2 linked regions of the Gemmatirosa kalamazoonensis genome follow. Each later gene encodes a partner of the first gene's protein in a complex. Links are inferred from orthologs where the notes say so. Each region holds a gene or a part of one and is shown on either strand. Other genes may lie near its edges. The genes, in order: dnaN and dnaX.

Region 1 (6,719 bases):
GCTCGTGCCGGAGACGGTGATCGTCTCGGCCGGCGGGAGCGGCTCGGCCGTCCCGGCGGGGCTCGGCGTGGTCGTGCCGGCGGGCGCAGCGACGGTGGGGCTCGCGGTGGCGGCGGCAGCGGTGGGGGCCGTCGTCGCAGCGGGTCCGCCGGCCGGCGCGCCGGCCGGGGTGCGGGCGGTAACCGGGACGGGCGCACGGCGCTGCGGGAAGAGGAACTGCGTGAGCAGCACCACGATCACGACGAGCGCGAGGGCGAGCGCCAACCGTCTATTGTTTTCCATGAACCGGTGAAGCGGTGGACTTCGTAGCGAACCGCCCGGCTGCGCGCTCGCGTGGTGCGAGCGGCTCGCCGGGCGGCGTCACGGGACCGGGTCGAAGCCGCCCGGCCGGAAGGGGTGGCAGCGTCCGATCCGGCGCACTGCCAGCCAGCTGCCGCGCAGCGCGCCGTGCTTCTGGAGCGCCTCGATCGCGTACGCGGAGCACGAAGGATAATAGCGGCACTGACCGCCGAGCAGCGGCGACAGGGCCACCTGATAGCCGCGGACGAACAGGATCAGAAGCTTCGACATCGGGCTGTCACTTACGCGGCCGACCCGCCGGCAGGATTCAGCAGCCGCCCGATGTCGCGCGCCGCGCGCTCGATCTGCCGCGCCAGGGCGTCGAACGAGTCGCCGTACGCCTCGACGCGGGCGCGGATGACGACGTCGCTCGGCGGGAGCGTCGGGAGCAGCCGGGTGCGGACGAGCTCGCGCAGGCGGCGCTTGAGGCGGTTCCGGTCCACGGCGGTGTGCTTGTGGCGGGGAACGATGATCCCCACCCGCGGGACGGCCGCCGCGCGCACGCGGACGTCGAGGTGGTCGAGGCGGACGCGCTTCCCCCGCTGCCGCACGGCGTCGAAGTCGGCCGGGCGGGTGAGGCGCCGCTCGCGCGGAAACGCGAACGGCCGGCGAGCGGCCGGCGTGATGCCGAGCGGCTCGCCGGCCGATGGCGGTGCGCCGACTCCCGGGAGGGGCGCCGGCACGGAGCCCGAAGGCTCGTCAGGCGCCGGCGGCGTACTTCGACGGCAGCTGAACGGTCAGGCGCTTCCGCCCCTTCTTGCGGCGGCGGCTGAGGACTTCACGCCCCCACTTGTCGGCCATCCGGGTGCGGAAGCCGTGCGTCCGGATACGACGCTTGTTGCGGGGACGATACGTGGGCTTGCCCATGGGAAAACGCTCCGGCAGGTACTGGTCGAACTTTACGGCGCAGACCGCTAAACGTAGTCGGGGGTTGGAGTTGCGTCAACCGGTGGAGCAGCGGTCGGCGAGCGCGCGGGGGGGAACATCGCACGGGTTCGTGACTCCGGGCAAGTTTCCCACAGGATCGGGGTACTTGTCCACGGATCGGGCGCGATCGCGTTGACTTTTCCACATGGGCGGGGCTACGTTCGCGGCCCCTTTCCCGTCTGCCTCACCCGTTCCGCCCGCATGTCGCTGTCGGCCGCCGAAGTCTGGGAGCGCCTGCTCCTCCGCGCCCGCGCAGAGCTCCCCGAGTCCACGTACCGGACCTGGCTCGAGCCGACGGAAGCACTCGCGCTGGACGGGGACACGATCGTGATCGGCGCGCCGGACCAGTTCGCGGCCGACTGGAACGAGTCGAAGCACGCGGCGCTCCTCGCCTCGTTCGGCCCGGTCGCCCTCGGCCATCCCGTGGCGGTGACGTTCAAGGTGCACGAGGACCGGAAGAAGCGGGCGCAGATGGATTTCCTCGTCGAGCCGCCGCCGGCGCCAGCGCGGGACTCGGGACTCGGGACTCGGGACTCGGGTGCCGGACGAGTCGCGAGTCCCGAGTCCCGAGTCCCGACCCAGCAGCGCGTCGTGTCGGCGCCCCTGAATCCGCGCTACACGTTCGACCACTTCGTGATCGGCAAGTCGAACGACGTCGCGGCGGCGGCGGCGTTAGGCGCGGCGCAGGCGCCGGGGAAGGTCTACAACCCGCTGTTCATCTACGGCGACACGGGGCTCGGCAAGACGCACCTCATCCAGGCCGTCGCGCACGCGCTGCTCGAGCGCAACCCGCACACCCGGGTCACCTACGTGAACACCGAGCAGTTCACGAACGAGTTCGTCGCTGCGATCCAGGGACGCACGACGCTCGACTTCCGCCGCCGCTACCGCGAGACCGACCTGCTGCTCGTCGACGACGTGCAGTTCCTGCGCGGCAAGGAGACGACGCAGGAGGAGTTCTTCCACACGTTCAACGCGATCTACGAGGCCGGGCGGCAGATCTGTCTCACGAGCGACCGCCCGCCGAAGGAGATCCCGGGGCTCGAGGGGCGCCTCGTGTCGCGCTTCGAGTGGGGGATGGTGACGAACGTCGACCTTCCGGAGTTCGAGCACCGCGTCGCGATCCTGCGGAAGAAGGCGGAGCTGGACCACCTGGAGAGCTCCATCCCCGACGAGGTGATCGAGTTCATCGCCGAGCACGTGACGTCGAGCGTGCGCGAGCTGGAGGGGTCGATCATCAAGCTGCTGGCGTTCGCGAGCCTGAAGCACAAGGACATCACGATCGAGCTCGCGCGCGAGGCGCTGCGCGACAAGATCCGCTCGGAGGACGCGATCGGGATCGGGACTCGGGACTCGGGACTCGGGACTCGGGGGGGACTCGGGAGTCGGGTGTACACGGCGTCGCCGACGACGAAGTTCGCGCAGCACGCCGCGCTGTCGGTGATGACGATCCAGCAGATGGTGGCCGCGGAGTGGGGCGTGACGCCGGAGGGGCTGCAGTCGAAGACGCGCACGAAGACGCTGACGACGCCGCGGCAGGTGGCGATGCTGCTGTGCCGCGAGCTGCTCGGCCTCCAGCTCGTGGAGATCGGCAACGCGTTCGGCGGGCGCGACCACTCGACGGTGATCCACTCGCTGGAGCGCGCGGCGGAGATGATCGGCGAGGACGAGCGGTTCCGGGCGCGTGTGGAGAAGGTCCGCGGGATGTTGGAAACGCTGCGCACCTGACGGTCGTTCTCCACAGCACTCCGCGGATCTCCACGCGCGGCCGATCGGTGGGGGCGTCGGCGCCCGGGTTTCTCCCCGCGGCGGCGGTTCTCCACGCCGGAGTCCACACCGGTTCCCACGGCGGAAGTCGGTACGCCGACGGGAGTTCCGGGATCTGTCGACGAGTCCACAGACTCTACTGCTGTTGCTGGTCTTTCTATATCAAGAACAGCATTACAGCAGAACGACGTTGTCGACAGGATGAACGGGACGGACAGGATGGAAAGACGACGAAGCGCACTCTGTTGTTGGGGTCCATCCTGGCCGTCCGGCTCATCCTGTCCAAACCGCCCCGGCGGCGCTTAGTATTCGCCCCGGACGACCCCGGTCCTCCCCAGAAACCCGTCCTGTCCCAGTCTCGATGCGCTTCACGATCTCACGGGAGAAGTTGCAGGAAGGCCTCGGCGCCGTCGCGGCGAGCATCCCGGCCAAGACGACGCTCCCGGTGCTCTCCAACATCCTCCTCGAGACCACCGAGCGGGGGATCCGCCTGTCCGGGACGGACCTCGACATCGCCGTGAGCACGGAGGTGGCGGCCGACGTGGAGACGGCGGGCGCGATCACGATCCCGGCGAAGAAGCTGAGCGAGATCGCGCGCGAGCTGCCGCCGTCGCCGGTGAAGGTGGCGGCCGCCGGCGAGCAGCGGGTGACGCTCGAGTGCGGCCGGTCGCGGTTCAAGCTGTTAGGCCTGCCGAAGGACGAGTTTCCGGCGTTCCCCGGCGTGAAGTTCGATCAGAGCTGGCGGGTGAAGAGCGGCGAGCTGCAGCAGCTCATCACGCACACGGCGTTCGCGGTGAGCACGGAGGAGAGCCGCCCGATCCTGAACGGCGTGCTCTGGGAGCTGCGCCCGGATCGCATGCGCATGGTGGCGACGAACGGGCACCGGCTGGCGAAGATGGAGGTGCCGATCGCGTCGGCCGGCGCGCCGAGCGGCGATCTCATCGTGCCGCCGAAGGCGCTGGAGCAGATCCGCCGGCTCTTCCCCGCCGACGAGGACCTCGAGATCGCGCGCGGCGACAACCACCTCGGCTTCCGCTCGCCGCTGACGAGCGTGTTCACGCGCCTGATCGAGGGGCCGTATCCCCCGTACGAGCAGGTGATCCCGAAGGACAACGACAAGGTCGCCGTCGCGGACAAGGGATCGCTGACGTCGGCGCTGAAGCGCATGTCGGTGATCGCCTCGGACCAGACGCACCGCATCCGGCTGTCGTTCAACGCGGGGATGCTGAAGTTCTCGGTGCAGACGCCGGACCTCGGCGAGGCGCAGGACGAGCTGCCGATCCGCTACGATGGCGATCCGCTCGACATCGGGTTCAACGCGGCGTACCTGCTCGAGATCCTGCGCTACATGCCGTCGGAGGAAGTGAAGCTGACGTTCAAGGCGCCGGAGCGCGCGGCCACGGTGGAGCCGGAGGGGTGGGACAATCCGGCGAAGTATCTGTGCCTCGTGATGCCGCTGCGCCTGATGGACTGACGGTGCCCGCGCGTTAGGCGCGCGGTGAGCGCCACCTCCGCACCGGAGCCGCCCGCGATTCTGGTCGTCACCGGCGCGTCGGGTGCGGGCAAGTCGACGCTGGTCCGCGGCCTCGCCGCGCTCGGGCTGCGGGGGGTGGGCTGCTACGAGCTCGACACGATGGGCATCCCGTCCGAGGCGGAGATCGCTGCACGCTTCGGCGGCGGCGAGGGATTCCAGGCGTGGGCGCTCGACACGTGGATCGAGCGCCTCGCGCGCAACGACGACCGCGTCGCGGTGGCGGTGCTCGACGGGTCGGTGCGCCCGCGGGCGGCGCGGGACACGCTCGCGCGGCACGGGATCGTACGCGGGGCGGTGGTGCTCGTCGACTGCGCGTACGCCGAGCGTAACGCGCGCCTGCGGGGATCGCGCGGGCAGCCGGAGCTCGCCACGGCGCAGATGGACGCGTGGGCAGCGTACCTGCGCGGCCAGGCCGACGCGCTGGACGTGCCGGTGCTGGACACGACGGCCACGGAGCCCGCCGTCGGTGTCGCGGCGCTCGAAGGGCACGTCGCTCGTCTGCGCGACGCCGGCTGAGGAGTCGTTAGGCACTCACCTGCCGAGGTGCGATGCTTCACTCGAGAGCAGCCAGCAACTGGGTGGACCGCGGCGCGCCGCCGACGCCCGGCAGCGCTCGACGACGAGGTAGCCTTCTTCCGGGTGCGGATGCCGCGGTCGCTGCTGCTCGCCAAGGCGCTGGAGCATCACGCGCATCACCGGGGCAGGTGGCCGTCCACCTGCGATTGGCCGGCATCACGCCGCCTAGCCAGCGGCTGTTCTGAGGGTCGCACACATGTCCGCCTCCGACGCGAGCGGTCGAATCGGTCGACGGGAGTTCCTGACACGCTCGGCGTTAGGCGCCGCGGCGCTCGCGCTGCCGCGCGCGCCCGCTGCCGCGATGTTCGTATCGCTCCCGCCGTGGGCAGTGGCCCGCGGCGTCGTGTGGCCCGAGCAGGCCCGGCTCGCGGCGCGCGTCGGATACGCAGGCATCGACTGGGCGTTCGGACCGGCGAAGACCGCCGGCGTCGAGGCCACGCGGGCGCTGCTGGCCGAGCTGGCGATCGTGCCCACCATCACCAACCTGCCGATGCAGGGCACGCTCGGCCCCGACGAGGCGGCGTTCGCGGCGCAGCTACCGACGCTGGACCAGGACGCGGCGTTCTGCCGCGCGATCGGGTGCAGTCGCTTTCAGCTCGTGCTGGGCGCCACGACGCCTAACGGACAGCCGAAGGCCGAGCACTGGGCGCGCGTGCGGCGCCGCCTGTCGGCGGTGGCCGCGGTGCTCGCGCCGCACGACGTGCGGCTGGGCCTCGAGTTCCTCGGACCGCGCGTGTTCCGCCGGCGCCGCGAAGGTACGCCGCCCGACGCCCCGCCGCCGGTGCCCTTCGTGTGGACGCTGCCCGAGACGCTCGCGCTCTGCGAGGCGTCGGGGCCCAACGTCGGCGTGACGCTCGACGCGTGGCACTGGCATCACGCGGGCGGCACGACGACTGACATCCGCGCGGCGAGCGCGTCGCGCATCGTCCATGTCCACGTTTCGGATGCCCGAGCGATGCCGCCCGACGACGTGCGCGACGACATGCGGCTGCTCCCGGGCGAGGGCGTGATCGATCTGGTCGGTTTCTTCCAGGCGCTCGCGGCGATCGGGTATCGGGGCGGCGTGGCGCCCGAGACGATCGGCCCGCGCATTCCCGATGGGATGTCGCCCGAGGACAGCGCCCGCCTGGCCCTCGAGGCCACCATGGCGGTCCTGAGGAGGGCGGGCGTGACATGAGCACCGTTCGCGTTGCGCTCGCCAACATCCACCCCGCGACCACCCGCGACGAATCGGTCACCCTGGCGCGCGCGGCCATCGAGCGCGCCTCTGCCGCGCGGGCCGACATCGTCTGCTTCCCGGAGTGCTACGTGCCCGGCTACCGCACACCCGGTAGCACGCTCCCGCCGCCCGACGAGGCGTTCCTCGCGCGCGCGTGGTCGAGCATCGCGGAGTCGGCCGCCGCCGCGAACGTGGCGGTGGTGTTAGGCACCGAGCGGCTCGTCGACGGCGCGCCTCGTATCACGGCGCTCGTCGTCGACCGGGACGGCACGCTCCTCGGCTTCCAGGACAAGGTGCAGCTCGACCCGTCGGAGGAGAGCCTCTTCTCGCCGGGGAGCGAGCGGCGGTGCTTCACGA
Region 2 (6,662 bases), 2.1 Mb from region 1 along the record:
GCGCTCTCGGCGATCGCGGTCGTGCGCACGGTGCGCGAGCGCACGACGCGCGGCGACTCGTTAGGCATCGCGGCGCGCTCGCGGACGAGCGGCAGCAGCTCGTCGGCGAGCATGCCGCGCATCTCGCGGGGGACGCCGGGCAGCATGGCGACCCACCGCCGTCGCTCGTCCTCGAGCCAGATGCCGGGCGCGGAGCCATGGCGGTTCGTGAGCACGCGCGCGCCGTCGGGGATCGCGACCTGCTGGCGATTCGACGCGGGGAGCTCCGTCCCGAAGCGCTTGCGCCATCGCTCGGCGAGCTGCGCGAGCAGCGTCTCGTCGACGTGCAGCTCGCGGCCGAACAGCCGCGCGATGCTCGGCTTCGTCATGTCGTCGGCCGTCGGACCGAGGCCGCCGGTGGTGATCACGGCGCCGGTGCGCTCGAGCGCGTCGCGCACCGCGCCCGCGATCTCGCTCGCCTCGTCGCCCACCGACGTGCGGCGCACCACCTCGACGCCGACCGCCGCGAGCTCGCGCGCGATGTGCGCTCCGTTCGTGTCGACGGTGAAGCCGAGCAGCAGCTCGTCGCCGATGGTGACGATCTCGACGCGCACGCGCGGGCGGAGTGCCTAACGCAGCGGCGCGGTCGGCTGACGCAGCAGGCCGCCGTACCGGCGCAGGTAGAGGTAGAGCGAGTAGAGCGTGAGCGCCACCGCGCCCCACATCGCGAGCCCCCCGACGATGCCATTCAGCAGCGAGAACGCGTAGAACGGCGACCGGCCCACCCACGCCTCGCGCTCGGCGAGCGTGAGCGCGTAGAACCACGCGTACGCCGACCCGACCCAGATCGACTGGAACGTCGTCTTCCACTTCGCCGGACCGATGGCCGAGATGACGACGCCGCGCCGCTTCGCGTACTGACGGAACACCGTCATGAACAGCTCGCGGCCGAGCACCACGATCACGATCCAGAGCGGCAGCCCCGCGGCGCCCAACGGCGTCACGAAGCGCAGGTCACCGGCGCTCGGCGTCGAGCCGGCGGAGACGTCGAGGAGCGGGCCGCGCTGCAGCGCGTACATCGGCACGAGCGTCGCCACGAGCAGCGCCTTGTCGGCGAGCGGATCGAGCAGGCGGCCGAGATCCGTGACGAGGTTGCGCGTGCGCGCGAGGTGCCCGTCCCAGTAGTCCGTGACCGCCGCCGTGACGTAGAGCACGAACGCCGCGAGGCGTGCGGTCGGCGACGGCGTCAGCGGCAGCAGCGCGATCAGCGGCGCCACTGCGATGCGTGCGGCGGTGATCGCGTTCGGAAGGTTCACGGGCTGCGCGGTCGGGACGTCGATCGCCGGATCGTGGACCGCGTGAAGATAATCAGCCGAGCGACTTGATGACGAGCTTCGCGACCGCCTTCAGCGTGTCGAACACGCCCTCGCCGGTGGAGGCGATCGCCTCGAACGACGGCACGCGCTCCCACCATTCCCCGCTCGGCAGCCGCTCGACGAGCATCGTGCCCGGCTGGAACGGGTTGGGCATCGGCCGGCAGCGCGTCGGCTCCGCGACTTCCCACCCGGGATTCAGCATCGCCTCGAGCTCCTCCACCGGCGCCGCGTTGGGCAGGTCGCGCTTGTTGTACTGCACGACGAACGGGAGCTGCGTCAGGTCGTACCCGTGCTCCGCCATGTTGTCGTACAGGTTCTGCATCGACTCCTGGTTCGCTTCCGCGCGATCGACCTGCGAGTCGGCCACGAACACGACGCCGTCGACGCCCTTCAGAATCAGCTTGCGGCTCGCGTTGTAGTACACCTGCCCCGGCACCGTGTAGAGGTGGAAGCGGGTGCGGAAGCCGCGGATCTCGCCGAGATCGACGGGCAGGAAATCGAAGAACAGCGTGCGCTCGGTCTCCGTGGCGAGCGAGATGAGCTTCCCGCGCGTGTCCGGATTGACCTTGCCGTAGATGTGTTCGAGGTTCGTCGTCTTGCCGCCGAGACCAGGACCGTAGTACACGATCTTGCAGTTGATCTCGCGCGACGCGTAGTTGATCATCGACATCGGTACGCGTCTCCTACGAGAAGAGTCGGTCGATCTCGTCCTCGGCGCCCGCGAGCAGGTCGGCCGGGGCGACGCCGAGCGAGCGCGCGAGCCCGCCGGTGTGCGGGGCGGCGCCGGGGGCGGTGGCGCGCGCGAAGACACCCTCGAACACGCGCGAGAGCTCGTCGACGACGCCCTTCAGCTTCAGCTTCACGAGGCCGAGCGTCGCGCGGTTGTCGAACAGCACGACGAGGATGATGCGGCGCGCGACGTCGGCGAGGAACATCGACTCGCGCTCGCCCTGGTGGAACAGCGTCGTGAAGTCGCGTTCCCCGATGAGCCGCGCGAGCTGGTCGTTCGCGCTGAAGTCGGCCGCGGTGAGCGACGCGAACGCCGTCGCGTCGAACGCGGGCGCCTCACCGATCGTCGCGACGAGCTGCCCCGCCCGGTCGACGAGCAGCGCGCAGCGCGAGTTGCTCTCGTAGAGGAACCGCTGGAGCGATCCGGTGATCGCCTGGAAGTCGTCCTCGGTGAACGACCAACTCGCCGCGCCTGCCGCCATCTCGTGAGTCCTAGGGTCCGTGCCGCTCCAGCAGCTCTTCCACCGCGCGCAGTACCCGCCGCGCCCGGCGGCGCAGCAGCGGGTGCGGCTCCCAGGCGATGTAATCGCGGAGCAGCCGCACGGTATCAACGCTCGGACGGGCCCCGAGGTAACTGATTGCCGCGAATCGGCGCACCGGGTGGTGGCTGAACAGCCCCCGGCGGTTGACGTCGAGCAGCCGGCTCCAGAGCGCGGCGCCGACGGCGATCCCCCCGATGAACCCCAGCGCGGCGAGGGCCGTCGGAGCGAGCGCCGTCGGAGCGAGACGCGTCGAGCCGTGCGCACGAGCGCGGCGCCGCCTCCGCCGTCCACGCCGGGGGACGACCGCGACGCGCGTGCCCCCGAAGCTCACGCCATCTCCCGGCGGGCAGACAGCGCCTGCGCGATCGTGACCCCGTCGGCGTACTCCAGGTCCCCGCCGACCGGCAGCCCACGCGCGATCCGCGTCACGGCGACGCGGCCGCCGGTGGCGGCGGCGAGCGCGCGCTGGACGAACAGCGCCGTGGCCTCGCCCTCGAGGCTCGGATTCGTGGCGAGGATCACCTCGCGCACCTCGTCGTGCCGCGCGCGATCGGTGAGGGCGCCGATCGTGAGGTCCTCGGGCGTGACGCCGTCGAGCGGCGAGAGGCGGCCGCCGAGGACGTGGTACAGCCCCCGATACTCGCCCGTGCGCTCGATGGCGCCGATGTCGGACGCCTCCTCGACGGCGCAGATGACGGTCGGGTCGCGCCGCGGGTCGCGACACACCGCGCAGAGCTCGTCCTCGGAGAGGTTGAAGCAGCGCGCGCACGGCCGCACGCGTTCGGCGAGCGTCATGAGCGCGTCGGCGAGCCGGCGGCTCTGCTCGGGGCGCTGCTTCAGCAGGTAGTACGTGAGCCGCAGCGCCGTCTTGCGCCCGATGCCGGGGAGCTTCGAGAGCTCCGTGGCCAGCTCGTCGATCGCGGACAACTCAGAACGGGAGCTGGAACGGGAGATCGAGCCCGCCCGTGATCTGTCCCATCTGGGCCTGCTGTGCCTCGGCGGCCTTCTTCTGCGCGTCGGAGACGGCGACGAGCACGAGGTCCTCGAGCATCTCGACGTCGTCCGGGTTCACGACGCTCTTGTCGATCGTGACCTTGCGCACGGTGCCCTTGCCGTCCGCCTCGACGGAGACCATGCCGCCGCCGGCGCTGCCGGTGACCGTCTGGTGCTCCAGCGCATCCTGCATCTGCTGCAGCCGCCCCTGCATCTCCTGGGCTTGCTGCATGAGCTTCATGAAATCGGTCATGGCTGAACGATAACAGCGGAAGCGGATGCTGCGGAATCGGGTGCGGCACTGGGAGCATTGAACCGCAGAGGACGCAGAGGACGCAGAGGGGAACCAATTCTCGTTGGTTTGCTCTGCGTCCTCTGCGTCCTCTGCGGTTCACGCACGAAGGCCTCGCGCTCGCCGGGGCTCGACACCGGACATCCCGCTCAATCGAGGAGGTCGAGATCGAGCTCGGAGATCGCCGCGCCAAGCGTGGGGTCGCGCTTCGCGAGCGACGCCATGCGCTCCGCGCGCACGCTCTCCGTAGTGAGGCGCTCCACCGGCGCCGGCGAGTCCGGGGCGCGGACGACGAGGCGCGACGCGTTGGGCACGACGAGGCGCAGCGCGGTGAGCACGTCGTCGCGGCCGCTCTCCAGCGCGAACACGTGCGCGTCGTTCGCTTCCTGCAGCTCCACCGTCACGACGCCGCTCGCGGCGATCGCGACGGGGAGCGTGGCGGCGAGCGCGGTGCCGACGAGCGGACGCGTGCTGCGCGCCTGCTCCACGACCTCCTCCCAACGCTCGGCCAGCGTGTGCACGTCGACCACCGGTGCCGCGCTCGTCGCGCGCGGCGGTGCCGGGCGCTCGAGGACCGTCGTGCCGGCGGCGCGTGCGGGAGCGGCGCTCGCCTCGGGGGGCGGCTCGGGCGGCGCCCAGTCGCCGAATGCGGAGCCCGTGGCGCGTGACTCGGGCTGCGGCCGCGGAGCGGGTTGGGCGCTCGGCGGCGGCGCGGCACGGCGTGGCGGCGGCGCGGGCGTCTCGACCGCGGTGGATGGAACCGAGCGCCGGGCGCCGCCGGCGGCCGAGCCACTCGGCGTCGGCGCGCCACCGAGCTCGCGCAGCACCGACTCGAGATCGACCGCGCGGTCCATGAGCGCGAAGCGGACGAGCAGCGTCTCGAGCAGGAGGCGCTGCTGACCGCTGCGGCGGAAGCGCGGCTCCGCCTCGACGAGGAGCTGCAGCATGCGCAGCAGATCGGCCGGCGCGATGCGCTCGCGGCGCTCGTCGAGCGCCTGTCGCAGCCGCTCGCTGAGGTCCGGCGCCGTCCCGCCGAGCGCGGTGGCGAGCAGCGCGCGCAGCACGTCGCCGAGGCCGGCGAGGAAGAGCGTGAAGTCGACGCCCGCGTCGGCGAGGCGCGCCACCGCAGCGAACACGTCGCCCGCGCGCCGAGCGGCGACGAGGTCGAGGATCGCGAGGTACTCGTCCTCGGGCACGAGGCCTAACGCCTCGGCGACGCGGTCCGTCGTGACGCGCGCGTCGGCGCCGAGCGAGAGGACCTGGTCGGTGAGCGACAGCGCGTCGCGCAGGCCGCCGTCGGCGGCACGGGCGATCATGCCTAACGCTTCCGGCTCGAACGACACGCCTTCGGCCGTCAGCACGGCAGTGAGGCGCTCGCGGATCTCGGCCGGGCCGATGCGGCGCAGGTCGAAGCGCTGTAGCCGGCTGAGGATCGGCGCCGCGGTCTGCGCGATCTTCTGCGGCTCGGTGGTGGCGAACACGAACACGACGCGCGGCGGCGGCTCCTCGAGCACCTTGAGCAGCGCGTTCCACGCCTCGCGCGTGAGCATGTGCGCCTCGTCGACGATGTAGACCTTGTAGCGGTCCTCGCCGGTGGGCGCATACATCGCGCGCTCGCGCAGCTCGCGCGCGTCGTCGACGCTGCGATTGCTCGCCGCATCGATCTCCACGACGTCGAGGCTCGACGCGCCGCTCCAGATGCGGCGGCAGCTCGCGCACTCGCCGCACGGCTCACCGTCGCCCTTCGCGCCGCGCACCTCGCAGTTGAGCGCCATCGCGAGCACGCGGGCGAGCGTCGTCTTCCCGGTGCCGCGCGGGCCGCACAGCAGGTAGCCGTGCGCCACGCGGCCGCGCGCGATCGCCCCCTTCAGCGTGTTCGAGACGTGCGACTGGACCGCGACCTCGGAGAACGACTTCGGGCGGTACTTTCGCGCGAGGGCGAGGGCCATCGGAGGGCAGCGAGGAGCGTGGAGCGAGAGACGAGGCGGGCTCGCGGAATCTCGCGGACGGGCGAGACCGTCGCCAGCGTGCGGCGCGCCACCCCGAAACGCGAACCGGCCGGCGCCTCCCGTGGGGACGGCTGCCGGCCGGATACTCCAGGTCTGACGGAGCTACGTGAGACACCACACGCGGCTGCTACCTGCGGGGTCCTGACCGGGTTAGCGGGCTCGCGCCCTCCGGGACCTGGAGCACCCGTAAGTTAGTCGAGCGCCCGGTCTCACTCAAGCCGCGGAGGCGTGTTCGGCCTCGAGCGCACGCGCGATGGCGTCGGCCGCACGCCGCACGCCGGCTGCGTCGACGTCAAGGTGCGTCACCGCACGCACGCGCGTCGGCGTCCAGAACGAGAGCAGCACGCCGAGCGCGCGCGCGCGGTCGAGCACCGACGTCGCCGTGGGCTGCGGCAGATCGATCATCACGATGTTGGTCTCCGGCGTCACCGCGCGCGCGCCACCCGCACCGTCGATCGCGCGTGCGAGCGCCTGCGCGTTCGCGTGGTCCTCGGCGAGGCGCTCACGGTGGTGCGTGAGGCCGTGCAGCGCGGCCGCGGCGAGCACGCCCGACTGCCGCATGCCGCCGCCGAGCCGTCGACGCACGGCGACGGCGTCCGCCATCGCCGCGGCGGGCCCGGCGAGCACCGCGCCGACGGGCGCGCCGAGCCCCTTCGAGAACGACACCATCACCGTGGTCGACGACGCGGCGAGCCGCGCCTCCGACGCACCGGTCGCGACCGCGGCGTTCCACAGCCGCGCG

What was found.
Region 2: the proteins of dnaN (region 1) and dnaX are in contact, whole or in part, in a cryo-EM structure (PDB 8GIZ), measured with the Escherichia coli proteins. The link is inferred for Gemmatirosa kalamazoonensis from one-to-one orthologs.

Annotation. Positions count from the first base shown.
Region 1 is NZ_CP007128.1:1,207,793-1,214,511, forward strand. Bases 2,542-5,450 are described here. They hold dnaN (DNA polymerase III subunit beta), read left to right. Parts: upstream 2,542-3,394; coding sequence 3,395-4,507; downstream 4,508-5,450. Other genes in these bases: dnaA (chromosomal replication initiator protein DnaA), read left to right, coding at 2,542-2,994; J421_RS05360 (P-loop NTPase family protein), read left to right, coding at 4,532-5,083; J421_RS05365 (sugar phosphate isomerase/epimerase family protein), read left to right, coding at 5,340-5,450. Outside these bases: membrane protein insertase YidC, read right to left, coding at 1-282; membrane protein insertion efficiency factor YidD, read right to left, coding at 361-570; rnpA (ribonuclease P protein component), read right to left, coding at 582-1,022; rpmH (50S ribosomal protein L34), read right to left, coding at 1,039-1,206; more of dnaA, read left to right, coding at 1,468-2,541; more of J421_RS05365, read left to right, coding at 5,451-6,320; J421_RS05370 (carbon-nitrogen hydrolase family protein), read left to right, coding at 6,317-6,719. UniProt on the Escherichia coli protein: Confers DNA tethering and processivity to DNA polymerases and other proteins. Acts as a clamp, forming a ring around DNA (a reaction catalyzed by the clamp-loading complex) which diffuses in an ATP-independent manner freely and bidirectionally along dsDNA.
Region 2 is NZ_CP007128.1:3,340,926-3,347,587, reverse strand. The notes cover bases 3,461-6,312. They hold dnaX (DNA polymerase III subunit gamma/tau), read right to left. Parts: upstream 5,861-6,312; coding sequence 4,061-5,860; downstream 3,461-4,060. Other genes in these bases: J421_RS14420 (threonine aldolase family protein), read right to left, coding at 6,134-6,312; J421_RS14435 (YbaB/EbfC family nucleoid-associated protein), read right to left, coding at 3,555-3,872; recR (recombination mediator RecR), read right to left, coding at 3,461-3,553. Outside these bases: J421_RS14465 (competence/damage-inducible protein A), read right to left, coding at 1-593; J421_RS14460 (CDP-alcohol phosphatidyltransferase family protein), read right to left, coding at 609-1,295; J421_RS14455 (GTP-binding protein), read right to left, coding at 1,348-2,025; J421_RS14450 (roadblock/LC7 domain-containing protein), read right to left, coding at 2,039-2,566; J421_RS14445 (hypothetical protein), read right to left, coding at 2,577-2,957; more of recR, read right to left, coding at 2,954-3,460; more of J421_RS14420, read right to left, coding at 6,313-6,662. UniProt on the Escherichia coli protein: Part of the beta sliding clamp loading complex, which hydrolyzes ATP to load the beta clamp onto primed DNA to form the DNA replication pre-initiation complex.